DNA from 3 places in the Paenibacillus sp. GXUN7292 genome. Region 2 is predicted to be linked to each of the others. Evidence: riboswitches for the same ligand, from Rfam matches in the RefSeq annotation. Region 2 holds a riboswitch; each other region holds the start of a gene.
The links. Region 2 has a riboswitch for cyclic di-GMP ahead of ACRRU2_RS20040 (transglutaminase domain-containing protein). Riboswitches for the same ligand answer to the same signal wherever they lie in the genome.
Positions count from the first base shown of each region.

Region 1 (5,656 bases), on a different contig from region 2:
CTGTATACACATGATTGCGCAGCGCAATCGGGTAATTGTTATAGGAAAATACGAGGAAGTGCACCTCGGTAGCCGATTCACGATATTCATCATGAGGGCAATTTGGCTCGATAACAGAAAATTGTCCTGCTTGATAAGGGTACACTTTATCGCCGATCGTTGTTCGCCCGTGTCCGCTTGCATAATAAACCAGCTCATAGCCATTATGGCTATGGAAATCAATATAGCTCTTTTCCTTCCTCGTATCCTTCGTAAAAAAATCCAGCTCACATTGAATATTCATAATAGCCTCCCCAGGAAGTGGCGTGTTTCAAAAAAGCCGAAAAGTATAATTTATTCTCCGAAAGATTATATAGCAGATGCCAATAAAATGGTAGATTAAAATAAGCATATTCCGTAATTTAATTATTAAAAACGTTTAAAGGAGAGGGCTGACTATGAAACAGCTGTCCGGTTTAACAGAGGAGCAGCGTTTGAAAAGATTAAATCCGCCGCAGGGAAAAATAAGCATGGTGCTTGATACAGATACGTTTAATGAAATTGATGATCAGTTTGCTATCGTGTATACGCTGCTGGCTAAGGAACGTATTGACCTAAAAGCGATATATGCGGCGCCTTTTCATAACTCCTTGTCCGACGGTGCAAAAGATGGCATGGAAAAAAGCTATGAGGAAATTCAACATATACTTCACCGCATGAATGTTTCAGATCATAATTTTGTTTTTAAAGGGTCTGAGAGCTTTATGTTGAAGGAGAATGAACCAATTGACAGCGCAGCCGCGCGAGATTTAATTGCAAAGGCAAAAGAGGCCAGTCCCGAAGCGCCGCTTTATGTTGTGGCCATTGGGGCGATTACGAATGTAGCTTCCGCCATTTTGTTAGCGCCAGAAATTATTAATCATATTGTCGTTGTTTGGCTAGGCGGACATGCGCTGCATTGGCCGCAAACAAAGGAGTTTAATCTGGTGCAGGACGTTTGGTCCGCCAGAACGGTGCTGGATTGCGGTGCTCCGCTTGTGCTCATTCCATGTGCAGGTGTCGCTTCACATTTGATTACAAGCCTGCCTGAAATTAATGAGTATGTTAAGGACAAGGGGGCTATCGGACAATTTCTGGCGGAGCGCTATGAATCGTGCGCTAACGATCATTTTGCCTATTCTCGTGTCATTTGGGATATTTCAGCTATCGCTTGGCTGCTTCAGCCTGAAGCAGTGCCTACTGATATTGTTCATAGCCCTGTTTTAACGGATCAGGTAACGTGGAGCGTTGATCACAGCAGGCATCTGATTAGAGTTGCAAATTTCGTTAACCGTGATATGGTTTTTAAAGATTTGTTTGGAAGATTGGATGCTGCATACAGGGAAGGCAAGTTATAATAAGGTACGTGTTAAGTTTGTTTGTTCAACTTTTAAAAGTACATGAGGAGCAAAACTTGTGATGGGAAAAACGCCTGTAATTGCCGTGTTAGGCAGCTTAAATATGGATATTGTAGTAAAAAGCTCAAGATTTCCGGTACCTGGGGAAACGATATCTGGTCAAGAGGTGCATTTTGTTCCGGGCGGCAAAGGCGGCAATCAAGCGGTCGCGGCTGCTCGTTTAGGCGCAGAAGTGCGTATGATTGGGTTTGTAGGAAATGATTCGTTTGGTGACGATTTGCTGCGTTCGCTTGCAGAGAGCGGAGTGAATACAAATGGGGTTCAGCGAGCACCGTTTGCTACAGGCATTGCTTCCATTGTTCTGGCTGACAACGACAATCAAATTATTGTTGTGCCAGGAGCTAATGGCTATTGCTTGCCTGCCAATATTACTGATTTGGAAGAACAAATTGCTGCAGCGGATATTTTGCTGATGCAGTTGGAGGTGCCGTTAGAAACGATCTGCTGTGCAGCTGAGCTGGCTAAAAAACATCATAAAACGGTTGTGCTAAATCCTGCGCCTGCTATGAAGTTGCCTGATGAGCTGCTGCAGCTCGTTGACTATATTACACCGAATGAGACTGAACTATATGCTTTGACTGGGCTGAAAGCAGATGAAGCATCGCTTGAAGAGGCGATTGATTCGCTGCTGGCACAAGGTCCTGGCTGTGTAGTTGCTACACTTGGAGAAAAAGGCTCGATCTATAAGCAGAAGAACAAGACTGCGCTGCGCATGGCAGCTTATCAGGTAGAAGTGGTCGATACGACTGGTGCAGGCGATTCGTATAACGCCGCTCTTACATTTGGCATTGCTTCCGGTTATGATGAGGCAGCTCAGCTGCAGCTTGCCACTAGTGTATCCGCACTGGCTGTGACACGCTTCGGCGCGCAGCCCGGCATGCCGACGATGGAGGACGTGCAGCAATTTCTGGGCAACAATAATGAAGAGAGAAATTACAATTTCTCGGGTTGATAATGCAGGAAAGACCACATAAATAGCAGCATCGATTGCTTTGGATAGTCTTGCAATTTTTGTTCAATCGGCCTCCACTCGAAATGACGAGTGGGGGTTAATTTGTTAGTTTGGAGTTAGTGCCGGGGCGAAAAATGACGGATCAGAAGTAAGATGAGGGGTCTTTAGTCTCGCTAAAATAAAAAATATTCCCGGAAGTAGGAAGGAATAACCAGAAAAACATCGAATTAAGTGTACGTCAGAAAAAATCGAAAAAGGCAAACCCACTGAAAAGTGGCGACGCAAAGCTACAGGGGCTAAGGTCTTAGAAACTATGCCTGCCAGTTACCGTAAACGTGGAAAGTCAAACCTCCGTTTTCGGGGGTTTTTATGCATTTTTTTGAGCATACAACGGAAGGTAATGAGCACGGCTAGACATCCAGGAGGGAACAACGAAATTGACAAGTGAAAAAAATCGCATCATGCTGTTATTGACAGTGATCGTTCTCATTGTATCGATTATTGTGCATTTTCTCCATCGTTTTTTCAGTATATCCGACTATTGGTCAGGAACTCATGGGATTCATTTTGATGAACAAATCAGCTTGGTCACTAATATGTTTTTGATCGCCCCCGTTATATTTTTTACAGCTGCGCTGGTACTCTTGCGCACAAATCGAGATCATCCCTATGTCCCTTTAATGAATACACTTGCCATTACTTTCAGCAGCATCTCTATGATTGCTGGCGGGGAAGGGATGGTCGAGTATCATTTTTCTATATTTATGGTCCTAGCCATCGTAGGGTACTATGAAAAAATTACTCTCATTGTGATCATGACTGTTTTATTTGCAGTACAGCATATAGCGGGATATTTCTTTTTGGGTGCATATGTTTATGGAGTAACGGAATATCCGTTTTCCATGGTGGCAATTCACGCCTTATTCTTAATTGGAACCGCGGGCGCTATCATGTGGCAGATCATGCACAAAAGAAGGCTGCAAACGGATCTGGACGAAAAAGTACATAAGCAGCAAATTTTAAATGGCATCATGGAAAGGCTTTCTTGCAGTGCAGATAAGCTGTTTCAGGCTGCGTCGCAATTGAACAGCAATTACGAATCTAATCGGCGAGCCATTAAAGGAATGGTCAAACATATTCAAGACATTTCAAGCGGCGCCACAACACAAAAAAGACAAACCGAGGAAAGTTCATTGGCTATTCAGGAAATCGCCTCCGGTGTTCACCAGATTGCGGAAACATCGCGTACAGTTTCCGATATTTCCATAAAAACAGCAAACGAAGCCACCGAAGGAAATATTATGATCAATAAAGTTGTTGAACAGGTGCTGCGAATTAGCGAAAAGGTCACTATATCTTCTGAAAAAATAAAAATGTTGAGTCGTCGATCTGAAGAAATCAAAGGAATGGTTCATTTCATCACCCAAATCGCCTCCCAGACCAATTTACTTGCTTTGAACGCGGCGATTGAAGCGACAAGAGCCGGCGAAAATGGCGATGGATTTGCTGTAGTTGCGCACGAGGTAAGGAAATTGGCGGAGCAATCCGTAGATGCGGCGAGTAAAATTACGGGGATTATCAATTTTATCCTAGAAGACACAAGCGTTTCATCTGATTCGATGGATCAGGTGATACAGGAGATGCAAACCGGACTGGAGATGGTGCATCATACAGGCAGGGCATTCGGTATAATCCATACTTCAATCAACGCAGTTGCAGATCAAATTAAACATATCTCAATGTCTTCCGGAGAAGTATCCGCTTCAGCGCAGCAAGTCACATCCACCGTCTATGAGATGGCTCGATTTGCACAAACCGTCACAGAAAACGCACAAAATGTTGCCGATTCTTCCGAAGAACAACTTGGTTCCGTTGAGGAAATCGCTGCATTAATCACTACACTTGGCGGCATTACTGAGGAGTTGCAAGAACTCATTAAAAAGACGGAAGAGCTATTGTAGAGTAGGACCCTGTATTTTGCTACAGTGCTGGAAGATATCTGAAGGCTGATGTCCAGCGCTGTATTGTGCACAAAAAATATCATAAATACAGTTACGTTCACATTTTGAAAAATAGCACCCTATAAAACTGCGGTATAGCTTGCATCTAATTCAAGCGCCTTACCCCGAGTAATACGGTTGCCAATCGGCTTGGGCATAGGCATGATCTTCCAGTCCTTTAATCTTGTAGCATACATTTCTGTGATCAAAAATGTACTGGTTGTCTTTGTACCGGAAATGCCTTTTTGGCGAAAAGCACTGGGCCTATTTTCCGAAAGCGAAAAAAAACGGGCATTAATGGCTTTGGATCAAGCAGGTATTTTGGAAAAAGCATATGTGCGTGTGGATCAGTTGTCCGGCGGGCAGCAGCAGCGTGTTGCTTTGGCAAGAACTTTGGCGCAAAATCCACGCATCATATTTTATTGTAGAGTATGTATCGAATCGGATTCGCAGCAAATTAATGAGAGGGTAATCAGGGTTAAAATAAATAGTGTGATTTCACAAATACCTCTGCAGTATACAGCTTTTTTTTAGGCTGTTACTGGGAGGTGTTTTCTTTGTTTGAAGGCAGGAAATGTTGAAATCAAAGATAGCAGAGGGAGAAATAAGTATAGATCCTGCCCGAATGAGGAATTTGTATTATTTTCTAAAAATAGGGTTGCAATATTAAAAACTCCGCTATATAATCCAACATAACCAATAAGTTAACTGTGGATTTACTGCATATTTAACTTCTTAGTCAACGAAGGGATGGTGGCAATGATGGATTATAAGTCTTGGGGAAGAACAGGGTTGAAGCTTTCGCACATTAGTTTGGGCACAATGGCATTCGGCCGCTGGATTGATGAGCTGCACTCTGCAGCTATTATAGACGCCGCGCTGGAAGGCGGCATAAACCTGATCGATACAGCCGATGTATACGGCAAAGGCATGGATAATGGCGATCTAAGGCAAACCGGTGAATCGGAGCAAATCATTGGCCGGGCTTTGAAAGGCAAGCGCCACGATGTGATTCTCGCTACAAAGGTGAAAAACCCAGTAGGAACGGGCATTAACGACAAAGGGCTGAGCCGTTATCATATTTTTCGGGCGTTAGAGAAAAGCCTGCAAAGATTGCAAACCGACTATATCGATATTTATCAGGTGCATGGCTTTGATCATGAAACACCGCTCGATGAAACGCTGCGTGCGCTAGATGATCTGGTGCGGGAAGGAAAAGTAAGATATATTGCCTGTTCAAATTTTGCGGCATGGCAGCTGGCTAAGGC
Region 1 covers NZ_JBOZWO010000008.1:11,287-16,942, forward strand. The annotation lists gene ACRRU2_RS09295 (helix-turn-helix domain-containing protein) at 1-283, opposite strand, end outside; gene ACRRU2_RS09300 (nucleoside hydrolase) at 438-1,376, shown strand; gene rbsK (ribokinase) at 1,438-2,388, shown strand; cyclic di-GMP riboswitch class I at 2,635-2,720, shown strand; gene ACRRU2_RS09310 (methyl-accepting chemotaxis protein) at 2,826-4,349, shown strand; partial or broken gene ACRRU2_RS09315 (ATP-binding cassette domain-containing protein) at 4,545-4,805, shown strand; gene ACRRU2_RS09320 (aldo/keto reductase) at 5,151-5,656, shown strand, end outside.
Region 1: another riboswitch for cyclic di-GMP. It lies ahead of ACRRU2_RS09310 (methyl-accepting chemotaxis protein); the one in region 2 lies ahead of ACRRU2_RS20040 (transglutaminase domain-containing protein).

Region 2 (5,656 bases):
GCAACTGGATCCATGAGAAAGGCATTCAGCCTAATAAGGTGATTACGCCACCAGAGCTGTATACAGTAGCTCGTATCGCCTATAAGCAGCCTCTTACAAAAGATACGATAAGCGAACAAAACCGCAGCGCTCAAATTATGCTGAACGGGCTTGGATTTGAAACGGGAAGAGCCGACGGCTATTTTGACGACAAAACAGAGCAAGCGGTCATTCAATTCCAGAAGAAGCATGGCCTTAAAGCTAGCGGGATTATTGATGAGAATACGACAGCTGCGCTTGAAAAATCAGTTATTGCCTGGATTCAAGATAAAAATAATGATCTGCAGCTGCAAGCCGCAATCGATTGGATCCAGCAAGCGAGAGCAGGAAAAAAATAATAAACGTCGAATTAATAAAAGGTTGGCCTCTTTTGAGCGCCAGCCTTTTTTGAAAATAATACAACAGCGGTCGAAACGGACAGGACTTGAATCTAACGAAGATTAAATGCTCTATTTGGCGAAAATCAGCTAGATTAAAAATATAACGAAGATCAGTTGCGCTATGTGTGAACTTTCCACTCATTTTGGCACAGTTAGGAGCAAATAAGGGCGAATATCTTCGTTAGATTTCAAAAAGGCGCTTTTTAGACGAAATAGCGCTCTCACGATTCGTTAGATCATTTGATTGACTTCGTAGGTAAACGCGCTCGTCCACAGGACGACGGAAGCCGTTTATCCTTGATAAAACGTGCCCGTTTTACGATTTTCCGTATACCGTTTTTTTGATATTTTGCGTGCTTAAAGTCCGTATACTAGGAGTGCTTGCATTGAATACAATAATCAGTTGGTTGGGACAATTCGGCGAAGCATTGTTGCAGCTAGTTACACAGCCTTTTTACTATTTGGCCATACTTTTTATCGTGCTGCAAATGACAAGGCAAATGAGATTAGAGCGGCAAATGTTTGCAGTCAAGCTTCATGACTGGAAGGTTCTGACCATTAAAGCTATTTTTGCTGGTCTTGTGATTGGTATTGCCGCATCAATCATTGGTATATGGATCGGTGCAGCTTTAACAGCTTCGGCTTTGTTATGGCTGTGGGGGATAGCGGCAGTGCTGCTGCTCATTCGCGTAAGGTATTTATGTTTTGCATACAGTGCTGGCCTTATTGCTATTCTGCAATGGGGATTCAGCTTTACTCCGCTAGCAGAGCGTGAGGATTGGCTGGGTTCAGTAGTGAAATCTTTGACAGAAATAGAAGCGGCGTCTTTATTGCTGCTCGTTGCCTTACTGCATCTTGCAGAAGCACTGCTAGTACGCTGGCAAGGCTCCAACTTGTCAACACCGCTTTTTCTAGAGGGCAAACGAGGCAAGCTTGTAGGGGGGTATATGCTGCAAGGATTCTGGCCTGTTCCTTTATTTTTGGTAGTGCCAGCAGCGAGCGGCGGCTTGACCTTGCCCTGGGATCCGCTTTTTTCGCTAGGCAGCGGTCATAGCAACTGGACGATAATTGCATTTCCGGTCATGATAGGCTTTACTGAGCTGACACGTTCTATGCTGCCGGAGCAAAAAGCGAAAGCGGCATCCAATAAGCTTATTATTTACAGCATAATTATTGTGGTGCTTGCTATTGCTGCTTGGCAGTGGGCACCGGTGCTGCCGGTTGCAGCTGCTGCGGCTATTTTACTGCATGAATGGATGGTATGGAGCAGCCAGCGCCATGAAAATGCCCGTTCGCCTCTATACGTACATGACAGCAGAGGCTTACGTATACTTGGCATAGTGCCTCATACGCCTGCTCATACGATGGGTCTGCTGCCCGGAGAAATTATTGTAAAGGTTAACGGCGAAAAGGTGTATACAAAGGAACAGCTGTATGCAGCCCTCATGATAAATCCTGCTTTTTGCAAGCTTGAGGTGCTTAATAGAGAGGGAGAAATGAAGTTTGCGCAGCGCGCACGCTATGCCGGAGAACACCATCAACTAGGGGTAATACTGGCACCGGACGAGCAGGCAACATACTATGCACAAGAAAGCCGAAATCTTTCTTTGCTAGGAATGTTGAAATCTGCACGTACTGCAAATCGACGTAAAATTTTTACAAATCATAGTGATATTGAGTAGCAAAATATGCTAAAATAGTAGTATAAATTTCAATTAATAGATTAGTAGAGTGAATGGTAAAACGACACTCAAACGATAATGGCAAACCCGCCGAAAGCCGGGGACGCAAAGCTAAAGGGCCTCAATCTCTATTTTGAGAAGTGGCAGCCAGCTACCGAAAGGGGAAGTCGACGTGAAGCTGACTAAACGTATTCAACAGCTGTATTCATTATGGGGAAAGAAACTCATTGCCACATCGATTGCACTAACAGTGGCGGCTTCTGCAGCGCCTATCGCTGCTTCAGCATCGGCAGTAGTACAGTTCAAGGATACAACAAACTTCTGGGCTGCTGAATCTATTGATTGGGCAGTAGGCCAAGGTATTGTTAATGGTTATTCTGATGGTACATTCAGACCTAATAATAAAGTAACGCAAGCAGAGTTTTTAAGCATGCTGCTTCGCGCGTTTGAAGTAGATGGCCTGCAGCGTCAAGATAATGCCGCGTGGGACGAGCCTGTTTGGCAGTATGCCAAACAGATGAACTGGGATTTGAAGGATCGTTACGCAGCTGTAAGCCGTGGCGGAGTAGCAACGATTATAGGCAATGCGCTTGGTTATGCATGTTCAACGAATGAGAACATCCAACTGCTCTATGACTATAATTTGTCGAATGGAAAGCATAGCAAAACAATCGAAGGCTATGCAGCTAACGATGGGCTTACTCGCGCAGAAGCGGTTGTGTTTTTACGCAATGTAAAGGCATCAGTAAGCGATCTAAAAGCAAAGCCTGCAAGTGCTGCTCCAGCATGTCCGGCCATAGAAGATCCAAATGCAGAGATTACGCCTTTAAAGCCGCAAGCTCAAGGCAATTATAAAGTATCAACAACAGTCACGAATCAAAGTAAGATTATATTAAGTGGATCGTTTGCCTTAGAGCGTGCTGTTTTAGTCCGCATTACAAAAGGCAAAACAGAAGAAAAGGAAGTTTACGTATCCAAAGGCAAGAAGCTTGAAGTTCCTATTTTCTTGCGCCACGGAGCGGGCTCCTATAAAGTTGAAATTTACGAGAAGGATGTAAATGCTTCTGGCAGCTATAAGAGTGTCGTATGGGGCGATACAGCATTTACAGTAACTAATAAAGATACGAGAGATTGGCAGTATTTGCTGCCTACACAATATGCAGAGAGCGATCATCCAACTATTATTGCTCTAGCTGAGAAGATTACTAAGGGACTAACTACAGATCTTGAGAAAACAAAAGCTATTCATGATTGGGTAGCCAAAAATATTGCTTACGATGTGAAAAGCTATTTGGGCAATGATCTAGTTAATTACTCAGCGATAGATACATTAAACCGTAAAGAAGCGATTTGCAGCGGCTATGTGCATCTTACAGCAGCGCTCAACCGTTCAATAGGCATTAAAACTAGAATTATTAACGGTACAGCCATCTGGGCAGAGGATGGAGAAACTTGGTCCAACACTACTAAGCAAGATAATCATGCTTGGGTAGAAGTGTTGGTTGGCGGCAAATGGGTCATTCAAGATCCGACATGGAATGCCGGCTATGTTGATTTTGACAAGCAAGTATTCAACTTCAAATATAGCGATAAGTATTTCAATCCTACAGCACAACAATTTGCACTAACACATCGCAAAACAGAAGAAAGCCCATTCTAAAATAATGTTAATCCCAGCCTGGATAGGATCCGGTTGGGATTTTTTTTGAATTATAAGAATTTAGAAGTTTGTGATCCTACACTGATGCGGACACTGATGACCGTTAGCGCTCTTTTTTCGCCAACTTCCACTTTCTAGCGGTCAGAAATGTCCGTTAGCGGGAAAAAAGCTAGAGAATCCGGCGGGATCTTCTTCTAACGGTCATAAGTGTCCCGTATATGCAACAAAAAGACTACTTTTTGGTTCTAATGGTCATTTATGACCGTAACGCAAATAGCTTCTCATCTTTTGTTCTTTACACACGATGGCGACAAGTTAGGTCGCCAATAGGTGAGCTGCCCACAATTGTACATATAAAAGAACCCTCACAGCCAATTCAAGGCTGGAGGGTTCTTTCACTAGTTAAGAATTATTTTTTAATAAGGAAACGGCGACGAACAAGTAATGCAATACCTGTCATAGCGATAGCTGCACCTAGCAGCTGAACTAGCAAGAAGCTATCTTCACCTGTTTTTGGAAGCTTATCAACGTCCGGTGTTTCGACACCGCCACGTGGAACTTCTTCAACGACGATTTCGTAGAACAATTCTTCTTCATTGCCGTCCTCATCGGTAACGATGATACTGAAGCTGTCATCACCTTTGAAGCCTGGCTTCGGCGTATAAGTCCATTTGCCGTCTGGCGTTATTTCAAGTTCGCCATTTTTCGGAGGCTGACCCGGTTTAGTTGTTTTGTTGTCTGGAACATCTACTTCACCTTCAACAGGTGTTTCTTCAGGCGTTTCTTCCTTCGTTACTGGCTTCTCCGGCTTCGGTGTTGGAGCTGGAGTCGGAGTTGGCTTAGTTGAAGGAGTCGGCTCCGGTGAAGGAGTAGGTGTTGGTGTTGGGTTACCTGACTCTTCTGGTTCAGTCGGCTCTGTCGGCTCTGGCGTTGGTGTAGGCGTCGGAGTCGGTGTAATGATTGGACCAGGAATGTAGAGCTGGTTTTCGATTTCAATTGTTTCTGTATTATTATTTGTAATAGTTACTGTAGTTTCACCATTTCCAATAATAGTATATCCTGATGGCGGTCTTACCTCTTTTAGAGTATAAGTACCTACTGGAAGTGTAATGGTAGCAGGTTGAACTGCCTCATCTGTGGAAATTGAATCTCCAGTCAGAACAAGCTCGCCATCTGCATTTGTTTTACCAGTTGCTCTCACAATGCGATCAGCATCCAGCAATTGGAACTCTGCATTTGCTAGTAGCCTCTTGGGGCTGCTGTTACGAGCAATTTTTGTAACGACAAGTTCTCCGTCTGGCGCTTTGTCGTTCTCTATTGTAATCGGAGTAGCAGATGGATCAATTTTTACATCAGTTGTAGAATCAAGCTTTACATTTTTTGAAGCATTTGAGATTACATATCCGAACTGTGTTTTAACCTCTTTTATGACATAGTCGCCATAAGGTAAATCAGAAGTTTCTACAATTCCATTTTCGTCGGTAACTAATGATTCAAGTAAATTGTTAGGGAAGTCTTTATGATAAAGTTCAAACTTAACGTTTTCCAATTTCTTGTTGTGGTCATTAGCATCGACTTTTACGAATTTTAGTTTACCTATTGGTTCAGTGCTATTCTTGACTTCATACTCGAATGGAGCTGTTCCGGTTAATACGACTAGCTTATCATCATTAGTGTCGCTTAGACCGTAAACACCGTTATTGTACATATGGTAGCCGTAAGGAGCAAGTGTTTCAACCAATACGTACTCAAAGTTCTGATATAAGCCAGCGAAGGTCAGTTCGCCATCAATAGTTGTTCCTGTTCCTTTAACTACTGCATTCTGGCCATTAGCCAAGTAATCATCTTTTTCGTAAATATTGAACTTAGCACCATCAAGAGGAGCATTAGTTAGA
Region 2 covers NZ_JBOZWO010000028.1:22,704-28,359, reverse strand. The annotation lists gene ACRRU2_RS20050 (S41 family peptidase) at 1-377, shown strand, start outside; gene ACRRU2_RS20045 (PDZ domain-containing protein) at 806-2,101, shown strand; cyclic di-GMP riboswitch class I at 2,172-2,260, shown strand; gene ACRRU2_RS20040 (transglutaminase domain-containing protein) at 2,274-3,761, shown strand; gene ACRRU2_RS20035 (collagen binding domain-containing protein) at 4,171-5,656, opposite strand, start outside.

Region 3 (5,656 bases), on a different contig from region 2:
TCTGAGCTCAGCACCTCAACGTCTACAAAGTTATTATCCTCGAAGGAGCCTGGTTGGGTCTCTTGCACTTTAAATGACTCCCACCATTTGCTGCTTTTCAGTGTAGCTACAACGTAGGATTTGCCGTCTTCAACGATCCATTTTGCCGCACTGTCTATGTATTGACCTGTAGCAGAAGCCTCATCGCTCTTATCCTTAAGAACAGCCAATGTAATAGCCGTCTCTCCATCTGCCGCCTTGCTGTCAGCTGCCCCAGCTTGAAGCACAGGCAAAGCTATAAATAATGCTAGAAATGCAGTTAAAAATATTGTGATTTGCTTTTTCATGAACGTTTCTCCTTTTTTGTATGCGATATTTGCTTTTGATTTTTTAAAGCTAATTGCCCGTCCGCCGCTTGCGTAAAACAATCATGACTGCGGCTATAACGACGCCCCCCACTACTGCAGCTAATGCCATCGCAGTGTAATTTGTTGAGCCTGGCGGTTTTGAAAGGCTTGAAATCGATTGTGTCAAATCAGCTGCTTCAATCGTCGAGCTGTCAAATTGAAACTTTACCGTATACTTATGGTTATAATTCAAAGAGTCGATTTGAATATGCATTTGCATCAACACCGGCTCTGCTAAATTATCGCCGGCTTTAAAGGTTACAAGCCGCGAATCATTTTCCCTATCCTCACTAATGATTACTACATCCGTGAAAGCTTCTCCATCAGCAGCCTGCAGCGTTTTAACCCACTCGCTATGCGTCACATTCAGCTCAATATACTTTTTGCCGCCTTTAACAAACAAGGCCGCTTTCTTCTGGAAATAATCATTCGCGATCGATACAGAATCACTATCCGCTTGCAATACGGTATAATCGATCAAATATGACCCGTCTTTAAGATCAGAAGCCGCCTCAACCTTTGTAAAAAGCACCGCAGCTGCTATAAGGCAGATGACGGCTGCCAATATCACATTAGCTGGCTTCCTTGCACGAACTGACAACTACTTTTTCACCTCTCTCGCCTAAAATGTAATGAATAGCAGAAGAACACTATAAGCTCTTAAACTTATAAATTCTTATATTTTAATGAATCTTAAATTATATTGAGAATCATTCTTAGTTGCTTCAAATATAATAACTTATTGTTACTATTAATTGTATAGATACTTGAAAGCGTCACAAACCTGTCACAAAATTTTAGAAACTTCGTGAACAACTGCTGCATATAAAGAAAAACGCCATTTTTATCAGTGTTTGAAACGAAAAAAGGCGGTGCAAGATATGAATCTTGCCCGCCATTGGGAGAAGCCTTTATTAAGAAGAAATCATTATTTTTGCTTATCTACTTTATCCTTGCTATTAACTCTATCCTCATGTTCTTTCTCGTATTCAAGCTCTATCTTTTTGCCGCTAGAAAACTTAATTTCCAACTCGACCTCAGTCAAATCAGCTTCCTGTACCTCAAAATGCTTCAGCACCGCCTGCAAAGCATCTGCCTTGCTCATACCATCCGTCCATGCAGCCTGTTCAAACAGTTTGGCAAAAGACTTCTCAGCTGCTTCAGCGGAAAGCTTCTCAGAGCCGCGCTCTATCAGGGACTTGGATTTGCCATCGTCGAAGCTGTACTCAGCTTTAATCTTCAGTCCGTCTTTCAGCTTCAATTCAAGCTCAAACTCTTTAATGCCATATTTCGCTTCTTCTTTATTTGATTCTTGCTTATGCTTGGAGTCAATTTTGACTTTGCTGCCATTCGAAAACTTCACTTCAGCCTCAAGCCGCTCATAGCTGCCGTCCTTTACACCCAGTGCCTGCAAAATTTGAGCCTGAATTTCTTCTTTAGACAATTGAGGCGTTAAATTTGCTTCCTTTAGGAAGGTTTTCAGCTCCTCGACAGCTGCAGCGCCTTTCAGCTTTTCTTTCTTGCCATTGCTCCACATTTCAATTTCTGCTTTTACTTTTCCTTTATTGCTCTTGTACTCCAGCTCGATGCCGGTTTTGCGGTCATTGACAAGCTTTATTTCAAGCTCATTAATTCCTGCTGCCGCCTCGTCTGCATATTCTTTACTAATAATGCTGGCCTTCCATATTACACCATTCTTGCTCATTAGCACTACGTTGTCGCCTGCAAGTATTCCTGCTGCTGTAATAAAACGATCATGGAATGCTACAGGAAAGTCTGCTGCAATTGTATAAGTCAGCGTATCGCCGTTGAAGCTTTTTACAACCATTTTAATAAGCTTATTATTCGTACTGTCAGCTTCCACACTTACAACTTTTCCTGTTACCGTTACAGAACCGTCTTGCTCCTGCAGGTTTTCACCAGTACGCTCCAGCAAAGAAGCAAGCTCTGCGCGTGTCACACTGCGTTGCGGCTTGAACGTTTCATCCGGATAACCGGAAATAATGCCTTGCTTAACTGCTACATTCACATATCCGATCGAACCCGCCGGAATTGCCTTCACATCTTTGAAATCCGGCTCTACCGACATAAGCGCAAGCGCCTCTTCCTGAAGTCCAAGCGCTTTTACTAATAAAGAAGAAACCCATACGCGGCTAGCCGGCTTTTCCGGGTCCAGCTTGCTCTCGGACGTATCGAACAAGCCTTTTTCAAGCGCAACGATAATGTATCCTCTTGCCCATTTGTACTGTTTATCGATCTTCTGCGCATCGGCAAATAGCAGCTTTCCGCCTTCGGTTTTAGCCTTCGCTTGCTCCTCCAGCCCCATCAGGCGAACAGCTGTCACGACAGCTTCAATACGGCTGACAGGCTTATTAGGACGGAAGCTGCCATCCTCGTATCCGGACAATATTTGTTTATACTTCATAAAGCCAATGGCTTGATTAGCCCAGCTTGCCTCAGCAGAATCGCTGAATTCAAATATAATTTCATCCCTTTGCTGCTCATTCTCTTCTGCTGTCTGCTCCTGCGCAAAGCTATGCCCTGCAAAGGAAAGCATTAGCACCATGCAAATCATCAGCTTTGTCAGTAGACGCATTTTTTTCATGTTGACATCATCTCCTCTATTGTTTTCATGCGATTGCTGCGAAACGCTTAATAGGCACAAAAAAAAGAGCTTATCCAGTTGCAAATAGATAAGCTCATGCTTCATCACTCTATCGGCAACTGGCTGGCATGGTCGAAATGACTTTAGCCCCTGTAGCTTTGCGTCATTACCTTTCGGTAATTTTGCCTATTAAATTATTCGCTGTCCATAATTATACAGGAAGATATCCTGTTCTAATATGATTATTAAAAAATTTAAATATAATCAATATGATAGGGCATGATGATAGTGTTGTAATACGCCACACTATATTCTATTAATTCCCCGTTCTCATCATAGGAAAAACGCAGACGCTTAAGCAGCATCGTCTGCTCGCTTACCTGTAAATATGCCGCTACCTCAGCCGGAGCTGCCTCTACGGCGAATTGATCCTGGAATTTCATTAGCATTATATTCTGCTCTTTAATTAGCTCATACAAGGACTGGCTATTTAATTGCTCCAGGCCGATGCTGCTTAGATCTGCGGATAAATAATGCGTAAAATGTGTATACGGCGCCTCGTCCAAATAATAAATCCGCTCGATTCGCACGCTCTGCTCACCGAATAGCTCATACACCTCGGACTGTTGCGCATTATGCTCGATAGAAGCCGACAGCCATTCCTTCTCGAGCTTATGCCCTTTCTCTTCGAGCAATTCCGTGAATCGCTTCCCTTTAATGCGCCCGGCAATCGCATCATTGCGAATAATTTTTGTGCGCTTGCCGCTTTTCGTTTCGAGAAAGCCTTCCTGCACAAGCTCTTTGACTGCATTGCGAACAGTGATCCGGCTCACCTTGAATTCCTCAGCCAGCTCAGGCTCCGAAGGGAAATTCGAATGAAGCGGATAGACACCGTGCAAAATACGGTCCTTCATAATATTTTTTATTTGCAAATATAAAGCTCCCTTTTCCTGATTCAGCTTCATCGTCCATTACCTCTCAATATCTCTTACTGTTTGGTTCATAGCATAAGCTGCAGCCTGGTTAATATCATGTACGTTTGCCATAGGCGTATCGCCCGCGACGGTATGAGCCAGCATGCCTGCTGCGACTGCAAATGCGATAATTTCGCCGGAAGCCAGCTGCTCCAGCACGCCATGCACGATGCCGCTAGTAAAAGCATCGCCTGCACCAATTCTATCATAAACAGCAAAGCGGTTCGCATCTGCAAAGGAAAAAGCTTGTTCCCTATAAATATAGCCTAACAGCGAATGAGTATTGTCTGGATGGATCGTACGCTGAGTACCAGCTATAACAGCGATATGATAGGCTTTTGCCACTTGCGGAATAAGCTCTAGCAGCTGCTCCTTGCGCGCTTCTGCTTGGCTCTGCATTCCAAGCACATGCAAAGCGTCCTTTTCATTCATCAGCACAATATCCGCCAGCTGCAGCATTTCCTCATAATGGGGCCGAGCGGCTTCATAGCCGTTTTTCCCCCATAACGACGGGCGATAGTTGCAATCAAAAACAACTTTTCCCCCTTTATTTTTAACAGCTGCTGCCAGCTGCTTCATTTGACCGCGCACATTGTCATTCATGGCCAAAGTAATACCGCAAAAGGTTATCGCATCCATTTTATCCGCTATTTCCGTAAAAGAGTATAGAGCGCCATCCGCTGTATTAAAGCTGCTTTCCAGCCTGTTCGTATACGTGACGCGGCTCGGCCTTGCACCAAAGCCATTTTCTAAAAAATAAGAGCCTATATAGCACCCGCCCCTCTGAGCCAATGACATATTAATGCCGAGCTTCTGCAAATAGCTTAGCGCAGCATCGCCAAGCGGGTTATCGGGCAGCGTAGTAATCATATAGCCCCTATGGCCGTACCGGCTCAAAGCCGAGGCGACGTTAACGCCAGTTCCCGAAAAGGAATAGTTAAGCGTACTTCCTTGAGACAGCAGCCCGTAGCCAGGAACCTCCAACCGCATCATGACTTCGCCAAAGGATGCTATCTTTTTACTCATACTGATCCACCAGCTGCTTCATGATCCTAGTCAGTTCACGCACCTTCTCAATATTAGTTTTGCCGGTAGCTTTATCAATAATAGAGCTGTACACGTGAGGGATCACCTGTGGCACCTTAGCTTCCAGTGCAATTTGCAGTATGTCGGCGAAATTATCCATATCGATGCCGCCAGTCGGCTCAAGCGCAAATTGCGCTTCGCCGCAAGCCTGTGCGACTGCGCGATATTCCTGCTCGCGCTCGAGTCCGCCCATCGGGAAATACTTAAGCGCATTGCCGCCCATATCTCGTACAAGCCCAATCGCTGAACGTACCGGCACAATTGCCTTTTCCACTTCTGCGGCGCTGTATGGCCCTGTTGAAATATCAACAAAACCGACTCGGCCCGATGGCGATACAAGGCTGTTAATCCAGCTTTCCTTGGAGTCAAGATTCGCACGCGTAGCGCCTACTGCCGGAAATACCTGATTAATATGGCTGCCTGCATAATGCTTCGCAATTTCAGCAACGATCGCAGCCTGGCGATTGTCGCCCGCGCCGAGCCCAATGGAAACCGCGCCATCAATTTTTTGGCCGTAATTGATCATAGCTGCTACTGCCGCCTCAACTGTCGGATAATCCTTGGACAGCACTCCAACTAAAACATACCCTTCCGCAGCTTCAAAT
Region 3 covers NZ_JBOZWO010000050.1:19,855-25,510, forward strand. The annotation lists gene ACRRU2_RS25720 (NEAT domain-containing protein) at 1-326, opposite strand, end outside; gene ACRRU2_RS25725 (NEAT domain-containing protein) at 376-987, opposite strand; gene ACRRU2_RS25730 (S-layer homology domain-containing protein) at 1,315-2,991, opposite strand; cyclic di-GMP riboswitch class I at 3,103-3,188, opposite strand; gene ACRRU2_RS25735 (GntR family transcriptional regulator) at 3,246-3,956, opposite strand; gene ACRRU2_RS25740 (sugar kinase) at 3,963-4,991, opposite strand; gene dagF (2-dehydro-3-deoxy-phosphogluconate aldolase) at 4,984-5,656, opposite strand, start outside.
Region 3: another riboswitch for cyclic di-GMP. It lies ahead of ACRRU2_RS25730 (S-layer homology domain-containing protein); the one in region 2 lies ahead of ACRRU2_RS20040 (transglutaminase domain-containing protein).